One region of the Pseudoalteromonas sp. Isolate3 genome, then DNA from elsewhere that is predicted to be linked to it. Evidence: predicted binding sites of a transcription regulator. Region 1 holds the regulator's gene; each other region holds the start of a gene.
What was found. Region 1 encodes sigma-54, which starts transcription at its own class of promoters, with help from an activator protein. Its sites were predicted from a motif close to GTTGGCACGNNNNTNGNNT; they were not measured.
Positions count from the first base shown of each region.

Region 1 (3,283 bases):
CAGATCGTGTACACACTATTTTAGTACCTGTTGAAAATAAAAAAGACAATAAAGGCCAACCATGAGCACATTAAAAGCAGAGCTTTTAGCTAAGAGCTACAAAGGCCGCCAAGTGGTTAAAAATGTCGGTCTGGAAGTTGAAGCAGGCAGTATTGTTGGCTTGCTTGGCCCAAATGGTGCTGGTAAAACCACGACTTTTTACATGATTGTAGGCCTAGTTCCGAGCGACAAAGGTAAAATTAGCATCGATGATAACGATATTACCCTTTTGCCAATGCACAGCCGTGCGAGGTTGGGTATTGGTTATCTACCGCAAGAATCTTCGATTTTTCGAAAGTTAACAGTTTACCAAAACTTGATGGCTATTTTAGAGACTCGTAAAGATCTAAATAAAACCACGCGGGAAGAAACTCTAAATAGCTTATTAGATGAATTTAGCATCCAACACATCCGTGATAGTCAAGGTATGGCTCTATCTGGTGGTGAACGTCGCCGCGTTGAAATTGCTCGCGCATTAGCCGCTAATCCTAAATTTATCCTTTTAGATGAGCCTTTTGCTGGTGTTGATCCAATTTCAGTGTTAGATATAAAGAAAATTATTGAGCACCTAAAAAATCGTGGTATTGGTGTACTAATTACTGACCATAATGTTCGAGAAACCCTTGATGTTTGTGAAAAAGCCTACATTGTTTCTCATGGGGAGCTAATTGCATCAGGCACACCTGAGCACGTATTAGCTGACCAAACTGTACGCGATGTTTATCTAGGCGAGCAATTTAGGCTGTAACCATTACGCCACCGACTAGAGCATCTGCTAGACTTATAACAATGACAATAAATCGATAATAACTTAACTGTCTTTGCACAGTTATCGATAACTTAAAAAAAGGATTGTTAGGGATACATGAGGCAATCATTACAGCTGCGCATGGGCCAGCAACTTACAATGACTCCACAACTGCAACAAGCTATACGTTTGTTGCAGCTCAGTACATTGGATCTCCAACAAGAAATTCAAGAGGCGCTAGATAGTAACCCTTTACTTGAAGTGGAAGAAGCGGATTACAACGAAGAAAGCATCGGCAAAAATGAGCAAAAAGCTGAATCTGACGATGTGCAAGTCAGCGCTTCTGCAGACGAAGCACCTAGCGAATATGAACAAGAAAGCAGTGATGCTCTAAATAAAGACACTGTAAGTGACGATTTAGCTATGGATGTTACATGGGATGAGTACATGAGTGCCGCTCCATCAACATCATCAGGGCCAATGCCAGAAGATGAATCTATTTATCAAGGTGCATCGACCGAAACCCTTCACGAATACCTTATGTGGCAATTACAGCTAACTCCCTTTAGTCCGACTGATGAAGCGATTGCTGTGGCAATTGTTGAGGCTATCGATGACTCTGGTATTTTAACGGTAAGCTGTGAAGATATCGTCGAGAGCTTTAATCAAAATAGTGATGAAGAAGAAATCGAACTTGATGAAGTCGAAGCGGTCCTAAAGAGAATTCAATTGTTTGATCCTGTCGGTATTGGGGCGCGTAGTTTACAGGAATGCCTGTGTATTCAACTTCGCCAATTCGATGCAAACACGCCATATTTAGCTGAAACTAAAATGGTTTTATCTGAGCATATCGAATTATTAGCGAGTCGCGACTATCGAACTTTGATGAAAAAGACTAAGCTTAAAGAAAATGAGCTTAAAGAAGTAATGACGCTAATTCACAGCTTAAACCCTAAGCCTGCGGATAGCATAGTACGCGAAGAGTCTGAGTACGTCATACCTGATGTATCAGTGAAAAAAGTAAAAGGTCGCTGGGTGGTTGAGTTAAACCCAGATAGTATGCCAAAGATTAGAGTGAACAGCCAATATGCGGCTATGTCTCGCTCTGTTAAATCAAGTAGCGACAGCCAATTTATTCGCTCTCACTTACAAGAAGCAAAGTGGTTTATTAAGAGCTTAGAAAGCCGTAACGATACACTATTAAAAGTGACCAACTGTATCGTTCAACAACAACAAGCTTTCTTTGAGCATGGCCCAGAAGCAATGAAGCCGATGGTGCTAAATGATGTTGCTGAAATGGTCGAAATGCATGAATCGACGATTTCACGAGTAACAACGCAAAAATATATGCATACCCCTAGGGGTATTTTTGAGTTGAAATATTTCTTCTCAAGCCATGTCAGCACTGAAAATGGTGGTGAGTGTTCTTCAACAGCAATACGCGCTTTAATCAAGAAGTTAGTCGCTGCAGAAAACTCGGCTAAACCATTGAGTGATAGCAAAATTGCAGATATATTGGCTGAGCAAGGAATTAAAGTAGCTAGACGTACAATTGCAAAATATCGTGAGTCTCTAGCAATACCTCCGTCTAATCAGCGTAAGAGTTTGATTTAGACGTTTTACATAGAAGGAAAAATGCTTATGCAACTAAATTTAACTGGTCGTCATGTAGAAATCACTGATTCATTAAGAGACTATGTAAACACCAAGTTTGCGAAACTAGAAAGGCATTTTGACCATATTAATAATGTTCATGTCATTCTAGATGTAGAAAAATTAAGCCAAAAAGCAGAAGCAACTTTACATGTAAACGGAGGCGAATTGTTCGCTTCTACAGAACATCAAGATATGTACGCAGCCATTGACTCGTTGATCGATAAGCTTGATCGCCAAGTCATTAAACACAAAGAGAAATTAGCTCGACATTAAATTATGAAACTAAGTTCACTTACTAATCAGGACTGCAGCAAAGCTGCGGTCCTTTTTAATAGCAAAAAAAGAATTCTTGAATATATCAGCGAACTGGCTCACCAGCAGCTTCCTCATTTATCTCAACAAGATATCCTAAATGCTTTACTCAACCGAGAGAAGCTAGGTAGCACCGGTATTGGCCGAGGTATTGCTATTCCACATGGCCGAATGAGTGGCGCCGATGAACCTCAGGCGTTTGTCATAGTGAGTGAATCCCCAATCAATTTTGATGCAATTGATAATCGCCCTGTTGACATTTTCGTAGCACTCATCGTACCAGATGGTGACTCTCAGCTTCATCTAAAGACCTTATCAACAATTGCTGATAGACTTAAAGATAAAGAGTTTTGTAAACAGCTGCGTAGCGCTACTACCGATCAGCAACTGTTTCAGGTTATATCAGCAGAGGCATAAATGGAATTAATCATTATCAGCGGTCGCTCAGGCTCAGGTAAATCGGTCGCTTTACGAGTACTTGAAGACTTAGGTTATTATTGCGTTGATAATATTCCAGTCAATTTACTG
Region 1 covers NZ_JAKEVN010000002.1:43,610-46,892, forward strand. The annotation lists gene lptA (lipopolysaccharide transport periplasmic protein LptA) at 1-65, shown strand, start outside; gene lptB (LPS export ABC transporter ATP-binding protein) at 62-787, shown strand; gene L1D46_RS01020 (RNA polymerase factor sigma-54) at 905-2,401, shown strand; gene hpf (ribosome hibernation promoting factor) at 2,429-2,716, shown strand; gene ptsN (PTS IIA-like nitrogen regulatory protein PtsN) at 2,720-3,172, shown strand; gene rapZ (RNase adapter RapZ) at 3,173-3,283, shown strand, end outside.

Region 2 (3,283 bases), on a different contig from region 1:
CGCGCATATTATTGCCTCAGCACAGCAGTCACTAAAAAACTTCAACACTGATCGTTTAGATGTATTACTTATTCATCGCCCTGATTACTTGATGAATGCCGATGAAATGGCACAAGCATTTAATACCCTAAAAGCAAATGGTGATGTGATTGACTTTGGTGTATCTAACTTTACGCCATCACAACTTAGCTTGTTACAGTCGCGTTTAGACTTTGAGCTTGTAACTAATCAAATTGAGTTTTCACCTTACGAAATGAAAGCCCTTGATGATGGCAGCTTAGATCAATGCCAATTGCTCGATATCAAACCTATGCTTTGGTCACCATTGGCAGGGGGGCGTTTATTCTCAAGTGATGATGAAAAAGCGGTACGTTTACGTGCCGTGTTAGAGCAGGTTGGTGCTGAAATTGGCGCCACAGCAATTGATCAAGTTGTTTATGCTTGGTTGTTAATGCACCCGAGTGCACCGTCTGTGGTACTTGGTACGGGTAACATTGAACGTGTTAAATCAGCGGTTGAAGCTAAGCAGCTCTCTATGAGCCGTGAACAATGGTATCGCATTTGGCAAGGCTCAACTGGTCATAGTGTGCCTTAACGAATAGCCCTAAACGAGAAAAGGGCCTTACGGCCCTTCGTGTTGCAGCAAGTAACACATTCTTTATAAAGTGAAGTCAACCGCGTAAGCGACGTACACTTTTACATCTGAACCATCGATGTCATTGTCTGAAAGACCGAAAGTAAAGCCGTCTTTCGACACTGAAACGCCGTAGTCGATGATGTCATCATCACCAATGAAATCCCCTGAGTAATGACCTAAATGAAGGGCCATTTCTGCACCGCTACTGCCAACTGGGAAGCCGTAGTCAGCATTTAAATAAAGTGAATCACCAAAGTCTGTACCGTCACCGCTAGCTGCTGATGTTGCTAGTACTGCTGCACCAAAGGTGAAGCTACCCATGCTAATGCTACCGTAGATTTCTGAGAAATCTGCATCTGTGTAAGATGCTGCATCTGGGTATGCATAATAAATGTAGCCAACATCGTAGCTAAAGGTTTCATTGATTTCACCGCCAAAACCAGCATAAAGGTCTAGCTCGTACGTCATGTCGTCAGCCCAGCTAGCATTCGATACCCAAGTACCCGCATAAAAGCCAGATTCACTTGCGTAGTCGATACCACCTTGGATTGCAGCATCACCGCCAGTTTGCTCTTGACCACGCCATAAGTAATTTGACGTTGCCGCAGCGTTTGCTGTGACTTCTGCATAACTATATGTCGAGCTCAAAGTTAATAGCGCAAGAGCGCTTGCTGCGACCGTTTTTTTTAGTTTTAGCATGTTTCTGTATCCTGTTGTTATGTTGATTTTGTCCCATTTCAGATTGCAGTCTGGTTATTATTCGAGGACATTTATTATGTGTTGTCTGGATACGATGTTGCACTGGTTGTGCCAAGTTCATTTTGAATGGGCTATTTTATGCTTAAATGCTTTAAAAACAGACTTCTAAGATGGCTTAATTGAAAAAATAGTGGATATTTGAATTGTTCATGCGCACTTGTGTGGTGCAAAAAATAACCCGGTTGCACAATTGCGAAGCACCCGGGTTTCTCTTATTTGAGAGTGACTTAGCCGAAAATCGCTCGCATCAGACTAATAGTCTCTTCAACACTTCGGCCTTTTTCAACTTCACTGATGATTGAATCGCGCTTTGCTTTGATATGTTCAGGGATATCATCACTTGCTAATGCACGGTCTACCAGTATCTCAGCTGATTCTTTGCCACGGCGTACGGTCTTTTTACCTGCTGAGCTCGTGGTACTCTTAGGTTTGTTTAACAACTTAATATAGTTTGAGTTATCGGCGGTACTTTTATCTGCATAATAAAAGAAGCTAGGTAATAGGGCTTTAATTTCAACTAAAGATTGCTCAAGTTCATTTGCGGCGCTAGCCATTTTGAACCAAGGCATATTATGGATTGCTTCTACAATATCTTGCCAGTAGCGCTCAAAATCACGGTTATTTAATTTGGTAATACCTAGTGCCCCACAAAGGGCATCAAGTTTACTATTTACGATTGGTGTAAACACATCAGGTCGGCGCATCGCAAGTAAGCGAGTTGCAGGAGCAAGCGTTGGCTTTTCATCGCTACCATTAAATGCCATCAAGTATGCAACCATAAAGTGTTGATAATGCTCTTGGGTTATTTCGCCTTCAAGTGGAATGTGCGCTAAGGCTTCATCGAATGCACCAGGCAAATCACTCAACATTTGGTGAAAGCCTTTTGCGTTCTTCGTAGAAGCAAACCATTCAACATCGAAGTTATAGCTGCTTGGATCAAGCGACGCACTGTGTTTACCTGAAAACGCTAAACGGTCTTCAGGGATCATCTCTTTTAATGATTGTGATTTAATCGCTGCAATGTAATTAGCTAAACGTAGTTGCTCATCAAGTGCCACAAGCTCTTTATGCTGTTCGATGAAGCCTGCGATAACTGGCCATGGTGCAACTCTTAAGGTTTTTAATTGCAAAAAGCTGATGGCAGAAATTAATAAGTCATGAAGTTTCTTAAGTGTCGGTAATTGCTTATCTTCTAATAGATCGTAGTTAATGCGATCGCGGCTTGCACTTAATAGCTCATAGCACCAGCCTAAAAAGTCTTCAGGGTGGTTTTCTACTTTAACTGCCATTAGGTTTAAGCTGATATCAGAGGCCTGCTTGAGGATGTTTTGATAAATTTGACTTTCTTGCTCGCCAAGCGCCATTTTTGACGGTGAAATAAGCAGTTTCTTCATGCTTAATCGATACTCCAGTTTTGACCAAATTAGGTTGTTTGATTTTAGTACACAGGGTGCAAAAACAACAGGGTCGTGCATCATACCGAAGTAATGAAATGATGCAATCTTACTGATAGAGCAAGATTGCGATTGACTTGATTAATTAATCATTATCATCAAGTGTAAATAATTGCTCAACGGTAAGTTCAAAGTGGGTTGCAATTTTTAACGCGATAATAACCGAAGGTATAAAGCGGCCTGTTTCAACTGTGCTAATGGTTTTACGTGATACTGCAATGGCATCAGCGAGTTCTTGCTGCGATAAACCCTTCTCTTTACGGAATTTAGCGATATTATTTTCCACTATTATACCTAGTCTCTACTCTGCCAAAGAATTGATACGCCGTATACTAAACACATTTGAGCGAGGTAAAATGTGGCCATCATGCTATGAGATACATTTAAAGCAAGGTCATCAGACAATAAAAAAATAACCCCCATGCTAAAAAGT
Region 2 covers NZ_JAKEVN010000019.1:2,452-5,734, reverse strand. The annotation lists gene L1D46_RS06290 (aldo/keto reductase) at 1-595, shown strand, start outside; gene L1D46_RS06285 (TorF family putative porin) at 659-1,336, opposite strand; gene L1D46_RS06280 (hypothetical protein) at 1,624-2,790, opposite strand; gene L1D46_RS06275 (helix-turn-helix transcriptional regulator) at 2,936-3,136, opposite strand; gene L1D46_RS06270 (hypothetical protein) at 3,145-3,283, opposite strand, start outside.
Region 2: a site for sigma-54 is predicted at 1,434-1,452, ahead of L1D46_RS06285 (TorF family putative porin). Genes of this name have one in related genera too.

Region 3 (3,283 bases), on a different contig from region 1:
GTCATTAGCGCTTGCAATGACTTCAAATACTTTTTTAGTTATGGGCGATATGCCATACACCCCGATTGATGAAATTAATCTCGCAAATGACGGAAAAATTACTAAGGCAATCGCTGCAACACCCCATGGCTTTTTAATGCACCTTGGCGATATGAAATCAGGAGCGCTTGCTTGCACGAATAAGCTTTTGCAAACTAATAAGGCGTTATTAACATCGCTGACTACGCAGCCTTTTATTTACACCCCAGGTGATAATGAGTGGACAGATTGCGACCGCGTCACATTAACTCCTCAATTTGATGAGCTCGAACGGCTAAGTTTTGTTAAAGGCTTAATGTTCGACGATGCTTATAGACAAAAAGCAAAACAGTTACAGGGTTATTTAACACAAGCTGAAATGCTAGAGAATGCTCGTTGGCAATTCGATGGCATTGAGTTTCGCACCTTACATATACCGGGTACTTTTAATGGTCGCTCGCAAATTTTAAAAAGTGACAAAAGCGCAGCACTTGATGCAGCCGACAAACGTGATAAGTACAATTTAATTTGGTTAAAACAAGCACTCGTTCAACAAGATGCTAAGGCGTATGTGTTTGGCTTTCAGGCTGATATTTACCACCCGACCAGTAAACCAGTTTGTAGTGAATCACAGCGCTCAAACTGTGATGCTTTTAAAGTATACCGTGATGCCATCAGTGACTTCGCAAAGCACACCAATAAGCCTGTGTTAGTGATGCATGGTGATACAGGTCCATACTGTAAACAACAGTTAGCAAGTAACTTAACACGCTTGAATGTACCTGGTGATTTTGCTGTGAGTGATGTAGCAAAAGTGGGCTTTGTTGATGGGAAGTGGCATATAGCGAGTGTAACAACAAATGAACCCCTCACAACGGGTTGTAAGTGAAACCCAACAAGTTAGCGAGTTTCTAGGGGAAAGAGTAAAGTTACGAGCTTAAGGTAGCTGCGGGTTTACCCCGCGAAGGCGTGAAATTTATTTCGCGCGATTCTCTCAATTTATGCGGCTGTAAGTCGGGCTTTAGCCCGTCACGTATGTGTGATAAAACACGTGTCGCCATAAATGACGACCTATATGACGTAGGGCAAAACGGAGCGAAACCTAACAAATTAGAGTGTTTCTGGGGGAAAGAGTAAAGTTAGCAAGCTCCTTGACACAAGCAGCAGGCAGCCTAGAGTTGCTAACTTGCTAACTTGCTAACTTGCTAACTTGCTAACTTGCTAACTTGCTAACTTGCTAACTTGCATACACAAAAAAAGCGACACTTGGCCGCTTTCTTCATAAAGTGTTGTGATTAGCAGTTAGTTTCTTCTGCGTTAACACCTTCTTTTACTTCTTCACATGCGTCTTCAACAGCATTTTGTGTATCAGTAATTGCTTCATCAATACGCTCACCTGCATCTTCTGCCGAGTTATCTTCACAACCCATGATGAATAGACCTGAAAATAGAGCGATAGTAGCGGCTTTCAAAGTTGAATTTTTCATAACGAAATTCCTTGTAAATAAAATAAATTAAGTGGTTATTTGCTTATAACTACTTAGGGGCGTTACCTCTAAGAGCTCCAGATACCAGTGAAATAACTAGTAGTACTAAAAATATAAAAAAGATAATTTTAGCGATGCCTGCAGCGGCTCCTGCGATACCACCAAAACCTAACACTGCTGCGATTAACGCGATAACTAAAAAAGTAATGGTCCAGCGTAACATAATGGTCTCCTTGGCTATTTAAATTTTCTAAAGTTCGATGTAACTGAAGCGAGTTCTGTGCCAGATATTTTACTTGTTTTATTTCAATGGTTTACCTTTATTTGTGATGCTGGTAGATGTTCATCACTTGGTAACATTTACGAGTAAGCATGTAAGTTATTCATAGTGATATTTTTTCATATTGAGTTGCATGAGGAAAACATCAGATTGTCACAGTATTGGTAAGACCAATTTAACTTTTTATTGGTTGGTAAAGTCTAACACCTTGTTGTGTGTGGTTTTTAGACGCTTGCTGGTTTTTAGTTAATAGCTGAACATATAACTTATGGCTATATCGACTATTTATATCATCTATATCGAGGCTTTGAATGATGGAAATGTAGGGTGTTAATTATATGTGCGGCATGTTATTTTAAAATTAATTGGTTTTACCAATTTACAATGGTGCTATACAAATGATTTTGGTTTGTTATTATTGGTGCATAATTATTTAACAAAAATAACTTTTTATTTTAAGTAAGCGAGGGGAGTCGTATGGATATAGGTGGATTACTCACCACTGCGGCCAGTTTGATGGTAACAGGCATGGTAGGCGTGTTTGTTTTTCTGACTATTCTGATTACAGCAGTCACTTTAATGTCAAAACTAGTGGGTCGATTTGATGATCCAGCAAGTGCAGAACCTACGCGAACAGCAAAAATTCAACCTCAACAGGGTGTGCCTCAGGCACATATTGCAGCAATAAGCGCTGCAATCGCTCAATTTCGAAATAAACAAAAATAACGGGGCAGCTCGAACATGGCTAAATTAAAATTAACCGAATTAGTATTGCGTGACGCACACCAGTCTCTTTTGGCAACGCGTATGCGCTTAGACGACATGCTACCCATAGCCGAAAAACTCGACAATGCGGGTTATTGGTCAATTGAATCATGGGGGGGGGCAACGTTTGACTCGTGTATCCGTTATTTAGGTGAAGATCCTTGGCAACGTATTCGCGAACTAAAGGCTGCAATGCCAAACACTAAGCAGCAAATGTTACTTCGTGGACAAAACCTTTTAGGCTACCGTCATTATGCTGATGATGTGGTCGAAAAGTTTGTCGAGCGAGCACACAAAAATGGGGTTGATGTATTTCGTATTTTCGATGCGATGAACGATGTACGAAACCTTGAAACTGCTATTAAAGCAGCTGTTAAAGTGGGAGCTCACGCTCAAGGTACAATTTCATACACAGTAAGTCCTGTACATACACTTGATATGTGGCTGAAACTCGCAAAACAGCTTGAAGAGCTTGGCTGTCATTCGATTTGTATTAAAGATATGGCAGGTTTATTAAAGCCATATGATTGTGAGCAGTTGATCAAAGGCCTAAAAGAAACCGTGTCTATTCCTATTGCGATGCAATGCCATGCTACTACTGGCTTAAGCACTGCAACTTATCAAAAAGCAATCGATGCAGGTATTGATATGCTTGATACGGCGATTTCGTCAATGAGTATGACTTATGGTCATAGCGCGACGGAGACAATAGTTTCAATTGTCGAAGGCACAG
Region 3 covers NZ_JAKEVN010000007.1:45,163-48,445, reverse strand. The annotation lists gene L1D46_RS03050 (hypothetical protein) at 1-907, shown strand, start outside; gene L1D46_RS03045 (hypothetical protein) at 1,314-1,505, opposite strand; gene L1D46_RS03040 (DUF1328 family protein) at 1,555-1,728, opposite strand; gene L1D46_RS03035 (OadG family transporter subunit) at 2,263-2,511, shown strand; gene oadA (sodium-extruding oxaloacetate decarboxylase subunit alpha) at 2,527-3,283, shown strand, end outside.
Region 3: a site for sigma-54 is predicted at 1,775-1,793, ahead of L1D46_RS03040 (DUF1328 family protein). Genes of this name have one in related genera too.